DNA from 2 places in the Streptomyces bugieae genome. Region 2 is predicted to be linked to the other one. Evidence: riboswitches for the same ligand, from Rfam matches in the RefSeq annotation. Region 2 holds a riboswitch; the other holds the start of a gene.
What was found. Region 2 has a riboswitch for S-adenosylmethionine ahead of thrC (threonine synthase). Riboswitches for the same ligand answer to the same signal wherever they lie in the genome.
Positions count from the first base shown of each region.

Region 1: another riboswitch for S-adenosylmethionine. It lies ahead of V2J85_RS33920 (aminotransferase class V-fold PLP-dependent enzyme); the one in region 2 lies ahead of thrC (threonine synthase).

Region 1 covers NZ_JAZBJP010000035.1:71,674-77,899, reverse strand. Annotated here, with positions in the region: gene V2J85_RS33920 (aminotransferase class V-fold PLP-dependent enzyme) at 66-1,445, opposite strand; SAM riboswitch class IV at 1,637-1,754, opposite strand; gene trpD (anthranilate phosphoribosyltransferase) at 1,847-2,911, opposite strand; gene qcrB (cytochrome bc1 complex cytochrome b subunit) at 3,052-4,686, opposite strand; gene qcrA (cytochrome bc1 complex Rieske iron-sulfur subunit) at 4,683-5,744, opposite strand; gene qcrC (cytochrome bc1 complex diheme cytochrome c subunit) at 5,741-6,226, opposite strand, start outside.
Region 2 covers NZ_JAZBJP010000017.1:14,402-20,627, reverse strand. Annotated here, with positions in the region: gene V2J85_RS23905 (alpha,alpha-trehalose-phosphate synthase (UDP-forming)) at 1-516, opposite strand, end outside; gene V2J85_RS23900 (glucosyl-3-phosphoglycerate synthase) at 564-1,526, opposite strand; SAM riboswitch class I at 1,713-1,857, shown strand; gene thrC (threonine synthase) at 1,875-3,167, shown strand; gene V2J85_RS23890 (MoaD/ThiS family protein) at 3,222-3,500, shown strand; gene V2J85_RS23885 (cold-shock protein) at 4,000-4,203, shown strand; gene groL (chaperonin GroEL) at 4,524-6,146, shown strand.

The DNA of each region.
Region 1 (6,226 bases), on a different contig from region 2:
CAACCCAGCCCGCCGCAGGCGCAACGGCGAGACGACCCGCGGCGCCGCAGACAAGTACGTGGGAATCAGACGGCGTCAGCCACCGGTACGCAACGACCGTCCTCCGTGCGGTAGTTCCAGCGCGCCCCCTCGGAGACGAGTTCCTTGACCGCTCGCAGGAAGCGGTCGACATGCTCGTCGGGCGTGCCGGCGCCGAAGGAGACGCGGATGGCGTTGAGGGAGCGCTCGCCGGGGGCCGCGTCGGGGGCGCCGCACTCGCCGGGGTCCTGCGGGTCGGTGCCCAGCAGGGTGCGGACGAGCGGGTGCGCGCAGAACAGGCCGTCGCGGACGCCGATGCCGTACTCGGCGGAGAGCGCGGCGGCGAAGTGCGAGCTGTTCCAGCCGTCCACCACGAAGGAGAGCACGCCGACGCGCGGGGCGTCGTCGCCGAAGAGGGAGAGGACGCGCACCTCGGGGACCTCGGCCAGCCCCGCGCGGACCCGCGCGATCAGCTCCTGCTCGCGGGCGACGAGCGTGTCGAAGCCCGCCTCGGTGAGCGCCTTGCAGGCGGAGGCGATGGCGTAGGCGCCGATGACGTTGGGCGAGCCGGCCTCGTGGCGGGCGGCCGTGGTGTGCCATTCGACGTCGACGCCGCCGTCCGCGCGGCGCGAGACCTTGCGGCTGGCGCCGCCGCCCGCCAGGTACGGGTCGGCGTCCTGCAGCCAGTCCGCGCGGCCGGCGAGGACACCCGCGCCGAACGGCGCGTACAGCTTGTGGCCGGAGAAGGCGACCCAGTCGACGTCCAGTTCGGCGAGGTCGACCGGGTGGTGCGGGGCGAGCTGGGCCGCGTCGAGGACGATCCGGGCGCCGTGCGCGTGCGCCGCGGCGGCCAGTTCGCGGACCGGCCAGAGCTCGCCGGTGACGTTGGAGGCACCGGTGACACAGACCAGGGCCGGGCCGTAGGGCTCGCGGTCGGCGAGCGCGTGCTCCAGGGTCGCGACGGCCTGCTCCGGGGTGCGCGGGGCGTTGAGGTAGGTGACCGTCAGGTCGGCGCGCTGTTCCCACGGCAGCAGCGACGCGTGGTGCTCGGTCTCGAAGACGAACACCCGGGTGTCCTGCGGGAGTACGGCGGCGAGCAGGTTGAGCGAGTCGGTGGTGGAGCGGGTGAAGACGACCTGGTCGTCGGCGCGGCAGCCGAGGAATTCCGCGGTCGTGCGGCGGCTGTTCTCGAAGAGGTCGGTGGAGAGCTGCGAGAGGTATCCGGCGCCGCGGTGCACGCTGCCGTAGTACGGGGCGTAGGCGGCCACGTCGTCCCAGACCCGCTGGAGTGCCGGGGCGCTAGCGGCGTAGTCCAGCGCGGCGTAGTCGACCTCGCCGCCGGTCACGAGCGGGACCAGGACGTCCCGGCCGAGGACGGGCAGCGGGGCACAGACGGAACGGTCGGCGGCAACGGCGGAAACAGACATGGCGAACTCCCGTAAGGCGTAAGCGAATTCGCTGCGGAAGGGGGTGGCGGCGGCGCTGTCCGGGTATGCCGGAGGGCGCGGCGCGATACGCAGCGTGAAAGGAAAAAGGGTGCGGGAAAGGGGCCGTTGAGCCCTATCGCATTCGCTGATTCACGGAAGTTCTCCCTCGGGGACCAGGATCCCTGGCGAGGGATCCGCGCTTGCCGCAGACCTCGCTGACTGCGGCCTGGTCATCACCCGGGGCACCCCGCCACGGAAGGAGGGTTGCCGGACAGCGGGCCGGGGCCTGTGTCGCTGTCACTCGTGACCTGCGCAGCATCATGCCACAAGACCATTTACCCGCAAGGGCTCAGTCCATATGACGGACTGAGCCCTGCGTCACACCCTGCGTCACCGGCCGCTCAGGCGTTGCTGGCGGCCACCCAGCGCTCCAGCGCCCGCTTTGCCGCGCCCGAGTCGATCGACGCGGCGGCCTGCTCGATGCCGAGGCGGATGCGGTCGGTCAGCGGGGCGTCCGACGGCTCCAGCGCTACCAGCGCGGCCGCGGAGTTCAGCAGCACCGCGTCGCGGACCGGGCCGGTCTCACCGTCCAGCAGCCGGCGGGCGACGTCCGCGTTGTACGAGGCGTCCGCGCCGCGCAGCGCCTCGACGGGGACGAGGGGGATGCCGACGTCGCGGGGGTCGAAGGACTCCTCGCGGACCGTGCCGTCCCGCACGATCCAGACCCGGGAGGTGGCCGTCGTGGTCAGCTCGTCGAGGCCGTCGTCGCCGCGGAAGACCAGCGCGGAGGAACCCCGCTCGGCGAGCACGCCGGCCAGGATGGGCGCCATGCGGGCGTCCGCGACGCCGGTCGCCTGGGCCTTCACCCGGGCGGGGTTGGTCAGCGGGCCGAGCACGTTGAACGTGGTGCGGATGCCGAGCTGGCCGCGGGCGTTGGCGACGTGCCGGAGGGAGGGGTGGAACTTCACCGCGAAGCAGAAGGTGATGCCGGCCTCCTGGGCCACCTCGGTGACCCGCTGCGGGGTGAGGTCGAGGTTGACGCCGAGCTTCTCCAGGACGTCGGAGGCGCCGCTGGCGGAGGACGCGGCGCGGTTGCCGTGCTTGACGACCCTGGCGCCGGTGCCGGCCACGACGATCGAGGACATCGTGGAGATGTTGACGGTCTTGGCGCCGTCACCGCCGGTGCCGACGATGTCGACGCTGGGGCCCGGGACCTCGATCAGCCGGGCGTGCGCGTACATCGTCCGGACCAGGCCGGAGATCTCCGCGACGGTCTCGCCCTTGGCGCGCAGGGCCACCGCGAACCCGGCGATCTGGGCGTCGCTGGCCTCGCCCCGCATGATCCGGTCCATCGCCCAGGCGGTGTCGTCGGCGGCGAGGTCGCGGCCGTCGAGCAGGGCGTTCAGGATGCCCGGCCAGGTGTGGGCCGCCACGCTGTCGCCGCCAATCGGGGTCACAACGTTCATGGTCCACGCTCCTGGTTTGTGTCCTGCTTATGTCGTCACCCTATCGAGAGGTACCGCACGCCGGAGGGCCCCGTCCGTTGCTCGGACGGGGCCCTCTGGGTGGCGTACTACCTACGGTGCGCTACGAGGCGCGCAAGGGATCAGTGGTGGCCGTGGCCGCTGGTGATCTCCTTGTACTCCTCGACCGTGGGCTTGGGGATCACGTTGTCCTCGCCGTAGTAGCCCTTGGAGAGCTTGGCGCGGAGCTTCTGCGACCGCTTGATCTTGCGGCGGACGCCGTTCTCGTCGACCTCCGGGCCCAGCTCCAGCGGCGCGGGCTGCTCGTGCTGGGTCAGGAAGTGCAGCTGCTCCTGGTCGAGCGGCTCGTGGACCTCGATGAACTCGCCGTGCGGCAGGCGCTTGATGATGCCGGACTCGCGGCCGTGCAGCACCTTGTCCTTGTCGCGCCGCTGCAGACCCAGGCAGATCCGCTTGGTGGCGATGAAGGCCAGCACCGGCCCGACGAAGAACGCGATCCGGACGAACCAGGTGATCGAGTTGATCGACAGGTGGAAGTGGGTGGCCCACAGGTCGTTACCGCCACCGATCAGCATCACGAAGTACGCGACCAGCCAGGCCACACCGAAACCGGTGCGGGTGGGCACGTTGCGCGGGCGGTCCAGGATGTGGTGCTCGCGCTTGTCACCGCGGACCCAGGACTCGACGAACGGGTAGACCGCGATGGCGACCAGGACGAGCGGGAAGAGGAGGATCGGGATCAGTACACCGAAGTTGATGGTGTGGCCCCAGAAGTTCCACTCCCAGCCCGGCATGACACGGACCAGGCCCTCGGCGAAGCCCATGTACCAGTCCGGCTGCGCACCAGTGGAGACCTGGTCCGGCCGGTACGGCCCTATGGCCCACACGGGGTTGATGCTGGCGACCGCGGCGATCACCGAGATCACACCGAAGACCAGGAAGAAGAAGCCTCCGGCCTTGGCCATGTAGACCGGCAGCAGCGGCATGCCGACGACGTTGGTGTTGGTCTTGCCGGCACCCGGGAACTGCGTGTGCTTGTGGTAGAAGACCAGGATCAGGTGCGCCACCAGCAGGCCGAGCATGATGCCCGGCAGCAGCAGCACGTGGACCGTGAAGAACCGCGGGATGATGTCGTGCCCGGGGAACTCGCCGCCGAAGATGAACATCTGCAGGTACGAACCGACCAGCGGCATCGCCAGGATGACGCCCTCGATGAACCGCACGCCGGTGCCGGAGAGCAGGTCGTCGGGGAGCGAGTAGCCGGTGAAGCCGGTGAACATGCCGAGCACCAGCAGCAGGAAGCCGAACAGCCAGTTGACCTCGCGCGGCTTGCGGAAGGCGCCGGTGAAGAACACCCGCATCATGTGGACCATCATCGCGGCCAGGAAGACCAGCGCCGCCCAGTGGTGGATCTGGCGGATGAGCAGACCACCCCGGACGTCGAAGCTGATGTCCAGCGTCGACTCGAAGGCCTGGGTCATCCGGATCCCCTGCATGGGCACGTAGGAACCGTGGTAGGTCACCTCGGCCATGCTCGGGTGGAAGAACAGCGTCAGGTAGACACCGGTCAGGATGATGATGATGAAGCTGTAGAGCGCGACCTCGCCCAGCATGAAGGACCAGTGGTCCGGGAAGATCTTGCGCATGTTGGACTTGGCGAGGCTGTAGATGCCCAGCCGGCCGTCCGCCCAGTCGGCGATCCGCTCGCCCCGCGGCGCCTGGCCGCGGCGCGTGGTCGCGCTTGTTTCGTTACTCATCCGCGCTCCCAGAAGCTCGGGCCGACGGGCTCCTCGAAACCGCTGGCGGCCTCCAGGAAGCCGTCCTTCACCGTGATGTGCAGCTGCGGCAGGGCGTGTCCGGCCGGACCGAAGATCACCCGACCGCCGTCGGAGAGGTCGAACGTCGACTGGTGGCAGGGGCAGAGCACGTGGTGCGTCTGCTGCTCGTACAGGCTGATCGGGCAACCCACGTGGGTGCAGATCTTCGAGTAGGCCACGATGCCCTCGTGGGACCACGCGAGTTCCTGCTTGTCCTTGATGTTCTGCGGCTGGATCCGCACGAGCATCAGGGCGTCCTTGGCGATCTTCTCGTTGAAGTCCTCCTGGTCCTCCTCCAGGCCCTCGGGCTTGGCGAAGGTCAGGGAGCCGACCGCGATGTCCTCGGGACGCAGCGGGAGGTTGGTGGACTGGTTGACCAGGCGGACGCCCTTCTTCCAGTTCGTCGTGCGCAGCTTCGTCTCGGGCAGCGGCCCGAGGTCGCGCAGCAGGACGACACCGGAGAGCGGCACCAGGGCCAGCGCACCGAACATCGTGTTGCGGATCAGCTTGCGGCGGCCGAACTGCGACTCCTCGGCGCCCAGCTTGAAGTCCGACAGGACCTTGGCCTTGACCTCGGGGCTGGCCTCGATCGGGTGGCGGTCGTCGGCGACCTCCACGTCCGACATCAGCGTGCGGGCCCAGTGGACCGCGCCGGCGCCGATGCAGAAGAGGGCGGCACCCAGCGTCAGGCCCAGCGCGAAGTTCAGCGCGCTGATGTGGCCGATCGGCCAGATGTACACGATCTTGTCGATCGGGATGGCCACGTAGGAGGCGATGAAGCCCACCGTGGCGATCATGGACACCAGGAAGAGCAGGGCGACGGTGCGCTCGGAGCGCCGGGCGGCCCGCTCGTCGATGTCCTGGGCGCGGTGCTCGTGGGCCGGCAGACCCGGGTCGGCGAACGGGTCGTCCGCCGGGCGCACCGCCCCTTCGTGAGCCTCCCGCTCACCGGGCAGAATTTCTTCTGGCACGTCTTCGTGTCGTCCAGTCTCGCTCATGACTTCTTGGCCTTCGTAGTCCGGGCTGCGACCCAGATGGCGACCGCGACCAGCGCGCCCAGGCCGAAGATGTAGCCGAAGAGACCCTCACTGACCGGACCGAGACCGCCGAGGTCGAGGCCGCCGGGGCTCTCGGATTCATCGCCGTTGACGGCGCCGAGGTACGCGATGATGTCCTTCTTGTTCTGCTTGCTCAGCGAGCCGTCACCGAAGGAGGGCATGTTCTGCGGGCCGGTTTGCATGGCCTCGTAGATGTGCTTCGGGTCCACGCCCTCGAGCGTCGGTGCGAACTTGCCGTCGGTGAGGGCGCCGCCCTTACCGGTGAAGTTGTGGCACTGCGCGCAGTTGGTGCGGAACAGCTCGCCGCCCTTGGCGATGTCGGCGCCCTCGGAGTTGTACTGCGACTTCTCCGGGATGGTGGGGCCGGCACCCAGCGACGCGACGTAGGCCGCCAGCTGCTCGCGCTGGGCGTTGTTGTAGAT
Region 2 (6,226 bases):
CCGCAGCATCCCCGGCACCAGCGCCAGGTGGTAGTCCTGCACCAGTACCGCCGCGTGGGGGCCCGCCTCGTCGGCGAGCGCCTTGGCGAAGGCGTGGTTGTACGCCTCGTACGCCCCCCACTGCCGCCGGAACTCCGCGTCGAAGACCGGCTCCAGCGGCGTCTGGTAGAGCATGTGGTGGACGAACCACAGCACCGAATTGGCGATGCCGTTGTAGGCGTCGGCGTGCACATGAGACGGGATGTCCAGCATCCGGACGCGCTGTCCGCCGGTGTCGGCCGGGTCCAGCGCGTCCCCGGTCCGCCGCACCGCCTCCCGGTCGCCCTCACCGAGCGCGGCACACACCCAGACCGCGTCGGTCTCGGGCCCGATCGACGACAGCCCCGACACCAGCCCGCCCCCGCCCCGCTTCGCGGTCAGCGCCCCGTCCTCGCCCAGGGCGTACGAGACCGGTCCGCGGTTGGACGCGACGAGAACCTCGGCACCTGCGTGCACCACACTGCGCTCGGAGACCATGTCGCGAGATTAACCAGTGACAGATCCGTGCAAACGTGCGACGCGGGTCAGGCCGCCCGCCTGGCCGCGTATTCCGGGATGTCGGCCATGGGTGGCCGTTCCTCGGTGTCCACGTCCGTGGTGCGGGGCACGAAACCCGCCTCACCGCGGTCGAACTGGGTGAGCCGGGGCCGTACCAAGTGGCCGCGGGCCAGGCGGAGTTGGGCGGTGCGGTAGATCGCGGCGGCCATCCGGCCGAGGGCCTGGCCGTCCTGATGGCGGTGCCTGCGTACGCCGACGTCCACCTGGGCGAGGGCGTCCAGGCCGACCGTGTGCAGTGCGTCGACGAGCAGGCCGAGCTCGACGCCGTAGCCGACCGGGAAGGGCAGCCGCTCCAGCAGGGCGCGGCGCGCCGCGTACTCGCCGCCCAGCGGCTGGACGAAACCGGCCAGCTGCGGCCAGTGCAGGTTGAGCAGCGGACGGGCGACGAGTTCGGTGACCCGGCCGCCCTGGCCCGGCCCCGCGCCCTCGGCTCCGGCCTCCAGCGGGCGGTCGTACATCGCCTTGACGAACTGCAGGTCCGGATCGGTCAGCAGCGGGCCGACGATCCCGGAGACGAAGGTCGCGGAGAACTCGCGCAGGTCGGCGTCGACGAAGCAGATGATGTCGCCGGTGGTCGCGAGGAGCGAGCGCCACAGCACCTCGCCCTTGCCGGGGACGGCGGGGATCCGCGGCAGGACCGCGTCGCGGTGGACGACCTTGGCGCCGGCCGCCGCCGCGACCTCGGCCGTCCGGTCGGTGGACCCGGAATCCAGCACCACCAGCTCGTCGACCAGCGGGACGGCCTCGGTCATCAGCTCGGCACGGATCGTCGCCACGATCGTGCCGACCGTGGCCTCCTCGTCCAGCGCGGGCAGGACGACACTGACCGTACGGCCCGACTGACGCTTGGCCGCCAGCAGCTGCTCCAATGGGCGATCGGCAGCCGACCAGGAGCGGCTGCGCAGCCAGCGCTCCACCTCTTCCAGCACGTCTACGACTCCTCGGTGGCCGCCGGTGCAGCGGTCGCTATGTGATCCATTGTGTGATCCATCTCGCGGTTCGGACGACTATCTCAACTGTCAGTGCCTTCGGTTACAGTCTTGAACAACGCGGATGACCCTCGCATGTCGGGGTCGCCACGCGACAAACGCCTGGGTTTCGGCCCAGCGCCATACCGCTCATCCAGAGGGGCAGAGGGATACGGCCCGTTGAAGCCCCGGCAACCCTCCAGTCGGTCTCCGCGTACAGCGCGCGAGGCTCCCGGCTAGGGAAGGTGCCAAATCCGTCTCGCGACGAGATGCGCCGCGAGGAAGATGAGGAGAAAGGGCCTCGCCTCCATGGCTGTGCAAGTCACCGAAACCGCCGCAAACACGACCCCCGTCGCCCTGGGCCCCGCCGTCGCGCTGTCCTGCCGGGAGTGCGGTGAGCGCTTCGATCTCGGTCCGATCTTCGCCTGCGCCAGCTGTTTCGGGCCGCTCGAAGTCGCCTACGACCTGCCGAGCGGCGACCCCGAGGCTCTGAGGAAGCAGATCGAGGCCGGCCCGGACAACATCTGGCGCTACGCCCCGCTGCTCCCGGTCCCCACCGACGTGGCCGAGAAGCCGAACCTCAACCCCGGCTTCACCAAGCTCGTCAAGGCCGACCGGCTCGCCGCCGAGCTCGGCGTCACCGGCGGCCTGTACGTCAAGGACGACTCCGGCAACCCGACCCACTCCTTCAAGGACCGCGTCGTCGCGATCGCCGTCGAGGCCGCCCGCGCCTTCGGCTTCACGACCCTGTCCTGCTCCTCGACCGGCAACCTCGCCGGCGCGGTCGGCGCCGCGGCGCGCCGCGCGGGCTTCAAGTCCTGCGTCTTCATCCCGCACGACCTGGAGGCCGGCAAGGTCGTCATGGCCGCGGTCTACGGCGGTGACCTGGTCGGCATCGAGGGCAACTACGACGACGTCAACCGCTTCTGCTCGGAGCTCATCGGCGACCCGCTCGGCGAGGGCTGGGGCTTCGTCAACGTCAACCTGCGGCCGTACTACGGCGAGGGTTCCAAGACGCTGGCCTACGAGATCTGCGAGCAGCTCGGCTGGCGGCTGCCGGACCAGATCGTCATCCCGATCGCGTCCGGCTCCCAGCTGACGAAGATCGACAAGGGCCTCAAGGAGCTGATCGCCCTCGGGCTGGTCGAGGACAAGCCGTACAAGATCTTCGGCGCCCAGGCGGAGGGCTGCTCGCCGGTGTCGACGGCCTTCAAGGCCGGGCACGACGTCGTGCGCCCGCAGAAGCCGAACACCATCGCCAAGTCGCTGGCGATCGGCAACCCGGCGGACGGCCCGTACGTGCTGGACATCGCGCGCCGGACGGGCGGTGCGGTGGAGGACGTCAACGACGAGCAGGTCGTGGACGCGATCAAGCTGCTGGCCCGGACGGAGGGCATCTTCGCGGAGACCGCGGGCGGCGTGACCGTCGGCGTGACCAAGAAGCTCATCGAGGAGGGTGTGCTCGACCCGGCGCTGACCACCGTTGTCCTCAATACGGGTGACGGTCTGAAGACGCTGGACGCGGTCGCGCCGACCACCGGGCCCACGGCCACGATCCGTCCGAACCTGGATGCGTTCCGCGCGGCCGGCCTGGCCGGCTGAGCCCGCGCCGTTTCCGAACCCGTACTCCGTAATCCCCGTCCGGAAGGCAGAACCATGAGCGTCAAGGTCCGCATCCCCACCATCCTCCGCACGTACACCGGCGGCGAGGCCGAGGTCACCGCCGAGGGCGCGACCCTCTCCGCGGTGATCGCCGACCTGGAGAAGAACCACCAGGGCATCGCGGCCCGTGTGCTCGACGACGCCGGCAAGCTGCGCCGCTTCGTGAACGTCTACGTCAACGACGACGACGTCCGCTTCGAGCAGGGCCTGGAGACGCCGACGCCGGACGGCGCGGGCGTCTCGATCATCCCCGCGGTCGCCGGAGGCTGCTGACCTTCCGTCCGGGCCCGGCCGCGTGTCCCTTCCTGGCGCGCGGCACCGTCCGGATGGTGATCGAACAGGCGTGGATTTGCGCCATCTCTCCCCCCGCTTGACCGGAATTGCCCCGTCCATCGAAATCGGACGGGGCAATTCCGTTTCGTGAAAGGGGATAGCATTGTGGCGATCTCCTCGCTGTATATGTCCCCGGGTATGCCGAGCGCATAAGAATCCGTGCTGAGTTGTGCTCAAAGTGTGTGCGGCATTTGTCGGTTAGGCACGTCTATGCCCGGCCCGGCTTGCCCGGGAGAATCGCGATTTCGCCGCATATAGCCGATTCTCCGGCGCCAGAATTCTCGTCCGATTGACCTGTTGCGCTGGGCATCGGTCCAGATACATTCAGCGGCGGTCGACGCGTTCCGGCGCACACCCCACGGGCCTTTCGCGGGGTGAGGTCTGACCCGGGTCCGCGGAGTGCGGTCCTGCGCAAGGGCCAGTAATAGGGGAGTTAGGCATGGCTCAGGGCACCGTCAAGTGGTTCAACGCGGAGAAGGGGTACGGCTTCATCGCGGTCGACGGTGGTGCGGATGTATTCGTCCACTACAGCGCGATCCAGATGGACGGCTACCGCACCCTTGAGGAGGGCCAGCGGGTCGAGTTCGAGATCTCGCAGGGCCAGAAGGGGCCGCAGGCGGACATGGTCCGGGTGGCCGGCTGAGGCGCCGACCGACTGCTGCGTTGTGAAGGCCCGTACCCCTGAAGGGGGTACGGGCCTTCTGCCGTGCGCTTCGACGGACGGACGGGCCTCCGACTGCCCCCTCGATGGGCGGATCGGGCCCCCGGGCGGCTTGCACTCGCATGCCCCGAGTGCTAATCATTGGCGTTAGCACTCTCCGAGTGAGAGTGACAATGAAGGACCGGGTCGGTGAGGCCCGCGGGCCGGGTGGGGCAAGGAACCACAGCAGGTCTGCAGGTCGTCCGTCGCGGGCGCCAGCGCGGTCCGGAGCAATCCACCCCAGTCCGGGAGGACCACTTCACATGGCCAAGATCATCGCGTTCGACGAGGAGGCACGGCGCGGTCTCGAGCGCGGGATGAACCAGCTCGCCGACGCCGTCAAGGTCACCCTCGGCCCCAAGGGCCGCAACGTCGTCCTCGAGAAGAAGTGGGGCGCCCCCACGATCACCAACGATGGTGTGTCCATCGCCAAGGAGATCGAGCTCGAGGACCCGTACGAGAAGATCGGCGCCGAGCTGGTCAAGGAGGTCGCGAAGAAGACGGACGACGTCGCCGGTGACGGCACGACGACCGCGACCGTCCTGGCCCAGGCCCTGGTCCGCGAGGGCCTGCGCAACGTCGCCGCCGGTGCCAACCCGATGGCCCTGAAGCGCGGTATCGAGAAGGCCGTCGAGGCCGTCTCCGCCGCCCTGCTGGAGCAGGCCAAGGACGTGGAGACCAAGGAGCAGATCGCCTCCACCGCCTCCATCTCCGCCGCCGACACCCAGATCGGCGAGCTGATCGCCGAGGCCATGGACAAGGTCGGCAAGGAAGGCGTCATCACCGTCGAGGAGTCCCAGACCTTCGGTCTGGAGCTGGAGCTCACCGAGGGTATGCGCTTCGACAAGGGCTACATCTCGGCGTACTTCGCCACCGACATGGAGCGTATGGAGGCGTCGCTCGACGACCCGTACATCCTCATCGTCAACTCCAAGATCGGCAACGTGAAGGACCTGCTGCCGCTCCTGGAGAAGGTCATGCAGTCCGGCAAGCCGCTGCTGATCATCGCCGAGGACGTCGAGGGCGAGGCCCTGTCGACCCTGGTCGTCAACAAGATCCGTGGCACCTTCAAGTCCGTCGCCGTCAAGGCCCCGGGCTTCGGTGACCGCCGCAAGGCCATGCTCGGCGACATCGCCATCCTCACCGGTGGCACCGTCATCTCCGAGGAGGTCGGCCTCAAGCTGGAGAACGCCGGTCTCGACCTGCTCGGCCGCGCCCGCAAGGTCGTCATCACCAAGGACGAGACCACCATCGTCGACGGTGCCGGTGACAGCGAGCAGGTCCAGGGCCGCGTCAACCAGATCCGCGCCGAGATCGAGAACAGCGACTCGGACTACGACCGCGAGAAGCTCCAGGAGCGTCTGGCGAAGCTGGCCGGCGGCGTGGCCGTCATCAAGGCCGGTGCCGCCACCGAGGTCGAGCTCAAGGAGCGCAAGCACCGCATCGAGGACGCCGTCCGCAACGCGAAGGCGGCCGTCGAGGAGGGCATCGTCGCCGGCGGTGGCGTGGCCCTGCTGCAGGCATCCTCGGTCTTCGAGAAGATCGAGCTCGAGGGTGACGAGGCCACCGGTGCCGCGGCTGTGAAGCTGGCCCTGGAGGCCCCGCTGAAGCAGATCTCGGTCAACGCCGGCCTCGAGGGCGGCGTCGTGGTGGAGAAGGTGCGCAACCTGGCCGTCGGCCACGGTCTGAACGCCGCCACCGGCGAGTACGTCGACATGGTCGCCGAGGGCATCATCGACCCGGCCAAGGTCACCCGCTCCGCGCTGCAGAACGCCGCCTCCATCGCGGCGCTCTTCCTCACCACCGAGGCCGTCATCGCCGACAAGCCGGAGAAGGCCGCCGCGGCCGCTCCGGGCGGCATGCCGGGCGGTGACATGGACTTCTGATCCACCGCGCCGGACCTCCGGCCCGCTGGACCAGAACGCTGATCCTCCCGGATCACCCGTCCTGAACGCCGGGGCGGCAC